DNA from 3 places in the Caballeronia sp. LZ016 genome. Region 2 is predicted to be linked to each of the others. Evidence: riboswitches for the same ligand, from Rfam matches in the RefSeq annotation. Region 2 holds a riboswitch; each other region holds the start of a gene.

Region 1 (3,272 bases), on a different contig from region 2:
CACGAGCGAATTACCGAGCGCGGCGTCGAACGCGGCCTGAAGCGCCTGCTGATCGAGGTCTTCGCCGATCAGCACGAAACGGCTCGCCGCTTCGCCTTCGGACCAGCGTCGATCGAAGTAACTGTCGAAACGACGCCCCACGCCTTGCACGACGAGACGCATCGCAGCGCCGGGGAGTGCCGCAAAGCCCTTTACACGATAAATGGTATGTTGCTCGACGAGCGTCTGCAACGCAGCGATCGCCTGCTCGCGCGACTCGATGCGCGCTTTAACCACGACAGAATCGAACTCGTCATGGTGATGATCCGCGTGGCCTTCGTCATCGACTGAGCCATGGTGGTCGTTCCGCAGATGAATCGACTCTTCCGATGCCGATTGCAAGCCAAGCAATGCATGCAGATCGAGCCGGCCCATTTGTGCAGGGACGATCTTCACTTGCGGCGGAATCTCGGGACGTATGAGTGTTTCGACTTTGTGGAACGCATCAGCGTCCATCAGGTCCGTCTTGTTCACGATCACCAGATCGGCCGATGAAAGCTGATCCTCGAACAATTCATGCAGTGGCGATTCATGGTCCAGATTCGGATCGGCCTTGCGCTGTGCATCGACTGCAGCGGGATTCGCCGCGAACTGTCCGCTTGCAGCAGCGGGACCATCGACGACGGTGATGACGGCATCGACGGTAAACGCATTCTTGATGGACGGCCAGTTGAACGCCTGCACGAGTGGCTTCGGCAACGCAAGACCGGACGTTTCGATCAGCACATGGTCGATGCGGTCTCGCCGTTCCAGCAATTGCTCCATCACGGGGTAGAACTCTTCCTGCACCGTGCAGCACAAACAACCGTTCGCAAGCTCATAGAGATTGCGGTCGGCAGACGCCGCTTCGTCATCGCAACCGATGCCGCAGCCTTTCAGAATCTCGCCGTCGATACCGAGCTCGCCGAACTCATTGACGATCACCGCCAGGCGCAAGCCCTGCGCATTCGACATGATATGGCGCATCAAGGTAGTCTTGCCGCTGCCGAGAAAGCCGGTCACGACGGTGACGGGAATCTTGCGGGTTTGCATTGTTGCTCCGTGGCGTGTGTGCGTGCGCGGCGCCGCTCGAGGCATCGAATGCGGATGGAACGGGAAAGGCGCACGGCTTCGTGATCATGAACCGAGCCGCATCCCCGCGGCATGGGTCCTGGCGAAAGTCTGGCCGGTATCCGGGCTTGCGACTCATTACGCCGCCTTCCTGCCGTTGGCAGTGGCGTTTAGCGCAATGCGCGGTATCGTCAATACCGATACCGCCAGTCGCTTACCGTTGCGGGGGCAGCGCAGGTTGGCGCACGCCATACGCATGAAATGGCTAAGCGCTCCCTGCTTCCCGTTTGACTGTGCGCGAAAAGAAGCTCGCGCACGAGCACCAGACTGCGTGAAAGTCTAGGCTTAGCGGACACGAGCGTCAAGGAAACACGCGCCTTAAAGAAGCGCCTATGGTATCTTTGGCCCGCGACTGGTGCTCGCGCGTTCGAACGCAACGCGCAGTTAAACGGGAAACAGGAAGCCGTGTTTCTGGACGAATCACGCGCCAGCCTGTGCTGTCCCCGCAACGGTACGCGACCGGCGGCTTGTGCCATGCAATGCCGCGCACGGTGCTCAAATGCCACTGCCGCGCAGGCGGGAAGGCCGCACGATGAGGTCGCAAGCCCGGATACCGGCCAGCGCAGGGGACGAAGCGCATTGCGTGATTTCATGCGGCGCGCTTCGCCGAACGCCGCGCATCCGCGAGGGACGCATGCACGGCGCAAGCCGCCATTTTCTTTTCGATGATGACCATTAGCGCGACCCGGCGCCATCTTGCAGTCGGCATCGGTTGCAGGCGAGGCGCGAGCGCAGACGCCATCGAGCATGCCGTACGCACGGCGCTCGACGAAGCCGCGCTTTCATTCGATGAAATCGCCTTGGCCGCAAGCATCGACGCTAAAGAATGCGAAGCTGGCCTGCTGGCGTTTTGCGAGCGTCATCGTTTGGCTTTGCATTTTTTTAACGCGGAAGAAATTGCTATAGCGCCGGTGAATTACTCTCGCCAAGCCGCCAGGCACATGAATGTCGACGGCGTGTGCGAGCCTTGCGCCATATTGGCGAGCGGCGGCGGACGGCTCGCACTCGGAAAGACCATCGTCGGCGGCGTGACCGTCGCGATCGCAATGAAGAACGCGCCATCAGACAAGAACGCCCCATGAAAACCGACACCGAATCGCATTTGCGGATGACGCAGCGTCGCAAGGAAGGCCATGAAAAGAAGCAGGCCGCCGCCGATCACGAGAAGGGCCTGTTGATCGTGAATACCGGCAATGGCAAGGGCAAGACCACAGCCGCGTTCGGCATGGCGGTGCGCGTGCTCGGCCACGGCATGAAGCTCGGCGTCGTGCAGTTCATCAAGGGCGCGTTGCATACGTCCGAACGGGATTTTCTCGGCGCGGCAGCGAACTGCGATTTCGTCACGATGGGCGATGGCTATACGTGGAACACCCAGAATCGCGAAGCCGATATGGCGACCGCGCGCAAGGGATGGAACGAAGCGCGCCGCATGATCGAAAGCGGTGAATATCAGATGGTTGTGCTGGATGAACTCAACACCGTGCTCAAGTACGAGTATCTTCCGCTCGATGAAGTGCTCGATGCTCTGAAGGGCCGACCCGCGATGCTTCATGTGGTCGTAACAGGCCGTCATGCGCCGGAGGCGCTCGTCGACATTGCCGATCTCGTCACCGAAATGCGGCTCGTGAAGCATCCATACCGTGAGCAAGGCGTCAAAGCGCAACGGGGCGTCGAATTCTGATGGCGCGCTGCCCTGCACTTTTCATCGGCGCAAGCGCCTCGCATCAGGGCAAGACCACCGTGACGGCTGCGCTTGCCCGTCATCATGCGCGGCAAGGCCGGCGCGTGCGCGTCTTCAAGACGGGGCCTGATTTTCTCGATCCGATGATTCTCGAACGGGCATGCGGTTCGCCCGTTTATTCGCTGCATCTGTCGATGGTCGGCCTCGATGCATGCCGCGCGATGCTTGCACAAGCGGCGCGTGAAGCCGATCTTATTCTTATCGAAGGCGTGATGGGCCTGTTTGATGGCACGCCCAGCAGCGCCGATCTTGCCGCCGCGTTCAACGTGCCCGTGCTGGCCGTGATCGGCGCACATGGCATGGCGCAGACTTTCGGCGCGGTGGCGCTCGGGCTTGCGCGTTATCGCACGGATGTGCCGTTTCATGGCGTGCTCGCCAATCG
Region 2 (3,272 bases):
ACTTCGGATCGAAGTAGGGGCTTGTCGAATCGAACTGCGTGGGATCGGGATAGGCCGTCGACGCCACCTTCGCGATGCCCGCGATACCCGGCTCCGGACAGCTCGAATGATAGAAGAGCACGCCGTCGCCGACTGTCATCTGGTCGCGCATGAAGTTGCGCGCCTGATAGTTGCGCACGCCCGTCCACGGCAAGGTTTTCTTCGGCGCGTGCGCGAGATGATCGATGCTCGCTTCGTCCGGTTCGGACTTCATCAGCCAGTAGCGCATGAGGGAGCAGCAAGAGTCGACGATGCAAATGAAAACGGCATCGGTGAAAACCGATGCCGTCTGGGTAAGGTCCCCGCCTCAGCCGCTAGGCCGGCATCCTGAACCTGGGTTCAAGATTGGTCGCGGTAAGCAACACTTCGGGTACATCAGACTAAGTGACGCGCGCGCCCGTGTTACAAGGTTCCGCAACCGTGCCAATGTGACATTGGTTCAAGGAATATATGACCTTGGCGCACCAGGCAGGGAAACATCACTCTACACCAATCATTTGCCTTATGCAGCCCCCGGCCATCGATCGCGCGGTATCTTTTTTTCATTGACACCGCGAGGGTGATTAGATCAACCCATCATGCAGATAACCTGCACTTACTGCACTTCGTACTGCGCGATGACCGCGCCCAACTGCTGGTTCATCGAGTGCACCGTGCGGCGAATTTCTTCGGCGGGGAAGGCCTCGCCGTGACGCACGCTTTCCTGCAGACGCAGCAATTCGGACGCCAGCGACAGCGCGGCCATCACTGCGATGCGGTCCGTGCCGCGCACGCTGCTTGCATTGCGGATCTTGTTCATTTCCGCATCGACGCGGGCGACCGCTTCGCGCAACGCGGCTTCCGTTTCAGGCGAGCACGCGAGGCGATACGGTTGCCCGAGGATGGATACTTCGATCTGCGTGGTCGTCATGCCTTCTCTCCGTGATGGTGAGCGCCCTGCATCTCTTCCGCATGCGCATGTTCGTGCTGCGCGCCGCGCGATGCGTGCTTTTCGGCTTCGGCGTTGAGAAGGTCCAGTTGATTGTCGCTTTCCGCGTGCTGCGTCTTGCCGCGCGGCAGTTTTTCGAGGATGGCGTTCAAGCGCACCTGAGCGTCGTCGATCTTCGCGGAGAGCGAGTCACGCTCGGCTTGCAATGCGTCGCGCTCGCTTCGCACCTGCACGAGTTCGTCCTGTACGCCCGCGTAGTCGGCGCGCAATTGTTCGAGTTGCGCTTCCAGCGCGAGACGCGCCTGATTGTGGCGCTCGCTGATCTTGATCAGCCGGCCGATGTTTCCTGACAGTGATTCGAGTTCGTTGAGCATGTGCTGCGTCCTCTAAAGACCTGGCATTTTAGCGCGGTTCAAAGCAGCGTCCGATAATTGTCTCGTTTCGAGACGTAACAACCCCGGAACATGCGTGCATCGCCATGCATTCGTGTGTGGAAAGAGCGAGCGTGCGCGTTGATTGCAAGCGGCTGGGACGGCGCGCGTTCTTGACGGCCCCGATGCCCGCTCCTAAACTTGCCGCACTTTTGGTGCTCGCGTCCGCTTCTCTCGCGGATGCAGTCAAACGGGAAACAGGGAGCGAAGTCCACGGCGCATGACCGGGACGCGTCAACCTGTGCTGCCCCCGCAACGGTAAGCGACCGCAACGCAAGTTGCAAGTCGTCCCTCGCACGTTTCTCGCGTCGCATCGCATGGTTCATCGTCATGCGTGCGCCCTGCAGGAAGCGTGTCGACGCCACTGCGCGCCATGCGCGGGAAGGCGGGACGAAGCGTCGCCAGCCCGGATACCGGCCAATCGTCCAGCGCGTCCATGTCATGACGACCGGCGCGCGCGTCGCGCACAGACCTCGCGGGGAGCGGGGCACGCGCCAGCCCCGAACTGGAAGTCTTCACGCATGGTTCCATCTCCGTCCGGCACGAGGCGTCGCGCCGTTTGCGTTGCGGCGTGCGCCGCGTTCAGCGTGCTGCCGGTGCAATCCGCGCATGCCGATGCCGCCGATGCCGCCGCCCAAACACTCGCGCCCGTCGTCGTGACCGCGACGCGCAGCCCGCAGCCGCTCGCCGATTCGCTTCCGCAGACATCGCTCTTCGACCAGCAGGACATCGCCGACACCAACGCCGACGATGTGCTCGGCCTCATCGCGCTCGCGCCCGGCGTGCAGATCACCCGCAACGGCGGGCCAGGCGCGAATTCGGGCGTGTACATACGCGGCGCGGCGTCGTCGCAATCGCTCGTGCTGATCGACGGCGTGCGCGTGGAGTCGGTATCGCTCGGCGCGGCGCAGTTGTCGCAGCTAATGCTCGATCAGACCGATCGCGTCGAAGTCGTGAACGGCAATGTATCGGCGCTGTATGGATCGAATGCGATCGGCGGCGTCGTGCAGATCTTCACGAAAGAGGGCGATGCACACCCGCCGCGCTTCCACTTCGAAGCCGAGTACGGCAGCTATCACACGCAGCGTCAGTCGGCGGGCGTCGACGGCGCGCTCGACGCCGATGGCCGCACCACGTTCAGCCTCAACGTGTCCCGCGAAAAGACCGACGGCTTCTCGTCGATCGATCCCGCGCTTGCGCCCAATGCCAACCCGAACGCGAACGGCTATCTCAACGAAAGCGTCGCGGCGACGCTGCGCCACAAGTTCACCGACAAGTGGGACGCGGGCGTGCGCTTTTTGCAAGCGAACGGCGTCGACAGCTTCGACGATGCCTACGGCTCGCCGACCGACATCAACAAGACGCACGACCGCGTGCGCTCGGCGTCGGTGTTCGCGAACGGCAAGCTGACCGACCGCTGGACCACGCACTTCACGATGGCGCAGGGGCAGGACCGCGCGAACATCGAGCAGAACGGCGTCTATACGAGCCGATTCAACTCGGAGACGCATCAGTACCTCTGGCAGAACGACTTCAGGCTCGCCGATGCCCACAAGCTGCTGTTCGGCTACGAGCATCTCGATCAATCGCTCGATTCGGATCAGCTGAGCGCGCCGGACCGTCACGTGAATTCGGTGTTCGCGGGTTACGTGGGGCGCTTCGGCTCGAGCGAGGTTCAGGCGAACGTGCGTCACGACCAGTATTCCGATTTCGGCGGCGCGAACAGCTACTATCTCGGCTACGCCTACAGGTTCGATGCCCACTGGCGCGCGAGCGCGAGCTATGCGGTGTCGTTCCGCGCCCCGAGCTTCGATGACCTCTACTATCCGTTCAGCGGCAATGCGTCGATTCAACCGGAGCGCAGCCATTCGGTC
Region 3 (3,272 bases), on a different contig from region 2:
GGTTGTCGGCAGGAAGGCGTGCACGCGTGATGCCTTCGGCGACCATGCGCGCATCGCAGAGAATCGGTGCGCCGGCAGCAAGCGCTGCGCGGCCCGCATCGCCCGCGCCGGGAGAGAAACGCAGGTCGTCGACGATATCGATCATGCCGCACGCATGGATCAAACGCACGGCGAGCTTCTCGATGTCGGATGGAATGGCGCTCAGGTCGGCTTCGGCGCGTATCGTCGCAAACGACTGACGATAGATTTCTGCGCCGTCGCGAATGTAGTCAAGCATCGGCATGGCTCCGGGCGAGCCATGCGGCCGCCTCTTCGATGGATAGATTTCGTGCGACGCGACGCGGGTGCCAATGCACGTCGTAGCGGTCGGCTTCGACAGCGAACAGCGTCACCGCGACGGGATGCGCCGCCGCGCACGAACGATCGCAACCGCTCAGATGCACGTGCGTATCGGGCGGCAACAGCGGCGCGAGGCGGTAAGCATCGGCTTTGGTGTCGGCATGACTTTTCGCGCAGCCGCTCGAACCGGTACACGCGATAAGTCGCGCAAGCGGATGGCGCGAGTCCGTCACGAGGCCGAGCGCATCGAGGCGGTCGATCACGCTTTGTGTGTCTTGCAGCACGACGCCCGGCACGATGATGCTTTGCCACGGCGTCACGATAAGGCGGCCCTCCCCATGCGATGTGGCGAGATCGGCGAGGGCGCCCAGTGTGGCGGCATCGAGACGGCCGAGCGGCGGTTGCGCTCCGACATAGCATGCGTTGTCATCCGGCATGGCATGTGCGCCCAGGCGCAGCGATGCATCGGACGGTGCGCGACGCCATGTCGTGGATACGGCGTCGAATGTGAGCGCATGGAGAAAGCGCGCGACGCCGACTCGTGCGAGAAACTCACGCATGCGATGCTCTTCCGGCGTTGCTTGCGCGAGAAACGCATGAAGCACCGCGACGACGAAAGGCACGACGGCATCGCGCGCAACGCTGCCGAGCGCGGGCGCATGATCGACGCGATGCGGCATCGACCCTGCGAAACCGAACGCGAAACGCGCGCCGCCATCGAGTGCGGAGAGCCACACATCGTGTGCGTGATCGAGCATTGCGAGCCGTTCGCCGCCGTCGAGCTGCAGCGAGAATTTGGGCGATAACGCGTGCAGCGCGGCGTCGCTCTGCATCGCGGCGGTGATGCCGGCGGCGAGCGAGCGCAGCGAGGCGTTCGCGAGCGGGCTCAGCATCACGTTGCGGATATCGTCGCCGCCTGCGGCTTGCGGACCGAGGCCGGCGTTCATTGCGATTTCGACGAGTTCCGCATGGGCATCGTCGCGAATGCCGCGCAATTGCAGGTTGGCCCGGTTGGTCACGTCGATGACGCCCGAGCCGCAGCGCATGGCGGCGCGCGCAACGGCATGCGCCGCCGGTGCGCCGAGTTCGCCGCCCGTCAGACGCAAGCGCGCGAGGCCGCCGTCTCGTGCCGGCACGATGCGCATGAGGCCCGGACAGGCCGATGGCCGCGATACTGAAGAATGTGCGTTCAAATGCGTGACGGATGCGGTATCGCGCCATGAACTGCCCGGTACACCCCGCCCGGACGGCTCGCGCGAAATAAGCGTTGATTCTGGCGTCGGCAGGTCTCTTGGCTGGCAGGTCGCCATCCGCGCCGGCCTTCCCGGTATAAACCAGTGGCAGTGGAGCGCGGACTCGCTGCGTACAATTGCGGGGGCAGCCACAGTTTTGCTGTGTTCCCTGTTAGGCCCTCGAGGTTCGACCCTCGCAGGCGCCGACGGACGTTGTATTATGCCCGGTTTTATCGACCATCAGACCGCTTCGTGCATGCCGTTTTCTCGCGATGCGCGTAGCGAACCGCAAGGAGGGAACGGCGCATGTCGACCTGGCTGACCGTGGTGGGCATCGGCGAGGACGGATGGCACGGCCTTAGTCGCGCGGCACGTCGCGCGCTCGTCGAAGCTGGTTCGATCCACGGCGGCGAGCGGCACCTCGCGCTTCTTCCCGCGCGTATCGCAGCCCGCCGCGTGCCGTGGCCCAAGCCGTTTTCCATCGATGCCGTGCTTGCCGAGCGCGCGAGCGGCGCGCGCATCTGCGTGCTGGCGAGCGGCGATCCGATGCATTTCGGCGTCGGCGCCACGCTCGCGCGCGAGCTTTCGCCCGATGAAATGCGCGTCATTCCTGCGCCTTCGTCGCTGTCGCTCGCGGCGGCCCGTCTGCACTGGGCGTTGCAGGATGTTCGATGCGTGTCGCTCGTCGGGCGTCCGGCCGCTGAACTGCTCGCGCATACGTTTCGCGGTGCGCGTCTTCTCGTCTTGAGCGCGGATGGCTCGACGCCCGCGGCCATCGCATCGTTGCTGACCGCGCACGGCTTCGGCGCGAGCCGCATCAGCGTATTCGAGCAGTTGGGCGGCGTCGATGAGCGGCGCATTGACGAACGTGCGGACGATTGGCGCGAGGCTCACGTCGCCGCGCTCAATCTCGTTGCGATCGAGTGCAGGACGCACGCGGGCCACGCGGGTCCGCCGCTCACGCCCGGCTTGCCCGACGACGCGTACCGTCACGACGGCCAGCTCACGAAGCGCGATGTCCGTGCGATTACCCTCGCGCGTCTTGCGCCGCAACCCGGCGAATTGCTATGGGACGTGGGCGCGGGCTGCGGCTCCATCGGTATCGAATGGATGCGCGCGCATCCGGCTTGCCGCGCGATTGCCATCGAAGCCAACGAAGGGCGGCAGCGTCTCATCGAGCACAACCGCGATGCGCTCGGCGTGCCGACACTCAGGCTCGTGAGAGGCGAAGCGCCTGCCGCGCTCGATGGCCTGCCCGCGCCGGATGCCGTGTTCGTCGGCGGAGGGGCGACTGCACCCGGCGTGCTCGATACCTGCTGGACGCGGCTGCGCCAGGGCGGGCGGCTCATCGTCAACGCGGTGACCTTGCAGAGCGAAGCGGCGCTCGTCGAGTGGCGCGCGCGGCATGGCGGCGAACTGACGCGAATCGGGGTGGCGCAGGCGGAACCGCTCGGTAGCTTCGATACATGGCGGCAGGCGTTGCCGATCACGATGTTGCAAGCGACGAAGTCGTGAGCGTTCCTAACTATATGGCTTCATCCGACGCATGCGCGACGAAACGCCCGACACCCCCGCGCCGCTGAGAAGCGGCTATACCACCGGAAGCTGTGCGACCGTGACGAGTCTCGCGGCCGCGCGTCTCTTGCTGACGGGCGAAGCCGGCGAACGCGCCGAGATCGTGCTGCCAAGAGGGCAGCGTGT

Evidence for each region. A riboswitch is a leader RNA that binds a small molecule or an ion and turns the genes downstream of it on or off. The one in region 2 is predicted to bind cobalamin.
Region 1: it holds a riboswitch for cobalamin, as region 2 does, so the genes downstream of both, P9220_RS15895 (cobalamin biosynthesis protein) here and P9220_RS00735 (TonB-dependent receptor domain-containing protein) in region 2, are expected to answer to the same signal.
Region 3: it holds a riboswitch for cobalamin, as region 2 does, so the genes downstream of both, cobG (precorrin-3B synthase) here and P9220_RS00735 (TonB-dependent receptor domain-containing protein) in region 2, are expected to answer to the same signal.

The regions. Positions count from the first base shown of each region.
Region 1 is NZ_JARTVY010000002.1:537,156-540,427, reverse strand. It holds gene cobW (cobalamin biosynthesis protein CobW) at 1-1,071, opposite strand, end outside; cobalamin riboswitch at 1,185-1,431, opposite strand; cobalamin riboswitch at 1,486-1,726, shown strand; gene P9220_RS15895 (cobalamin biosynthesis protein) at 1,815-2,231, shown strand; gene cobO (cob(I)yrinic acid a,c-diamide adenosyltransferase) at 2,228-2,830, shown strand; gene P9220_RS15885 (cobyrinate a,c-diamide synthase) at 2,830-3,272, shown strand, end outside.
Region 2 is NZ_JARTVY010000001.1:155,245-158,516, reverse strand. It holds gene P9220_RS00755 (EVE domain-containing protein) at 1-268, opposite strand, end outside; RNA gene ssrS (6S RNA) at 335-517, opposite strand; gene P9220_RS00745 (cell division protein ZapA) at 635-949, opposite strand; gene P9220_RS00740 (ATPase) at 946-1,341, opposite strand; cobalamin riboswitch at 1,535-1,835, shown strand; gene P9220_RS00735 (TonB-dependent receptor domain-containing protein) at 1,920-3,272, shown strand, end outside.
Region 3 is NZ_JARTVY010000002.1:548,604-551,875, forward strand. It holds gene P9220_RS15930 (precorrin-8X methylmutase) at 1-277, opposite strand, end outside; gene cobG (precorrin-3B synthase) at 270-1,484, opposite strand; cobalamin riboswitch at 1,603-1,794, opposite strand; gene cbiE (precorrin-6y C5,15-methyltransferase (decarboxylating) subunit CbiE) at 1,878-3,086, shown strand; gene P9220_RS15945 (cobalt-precorrin-5B (C(1))-methyltransferase) at 3,118-3,272, shown strand, end outside.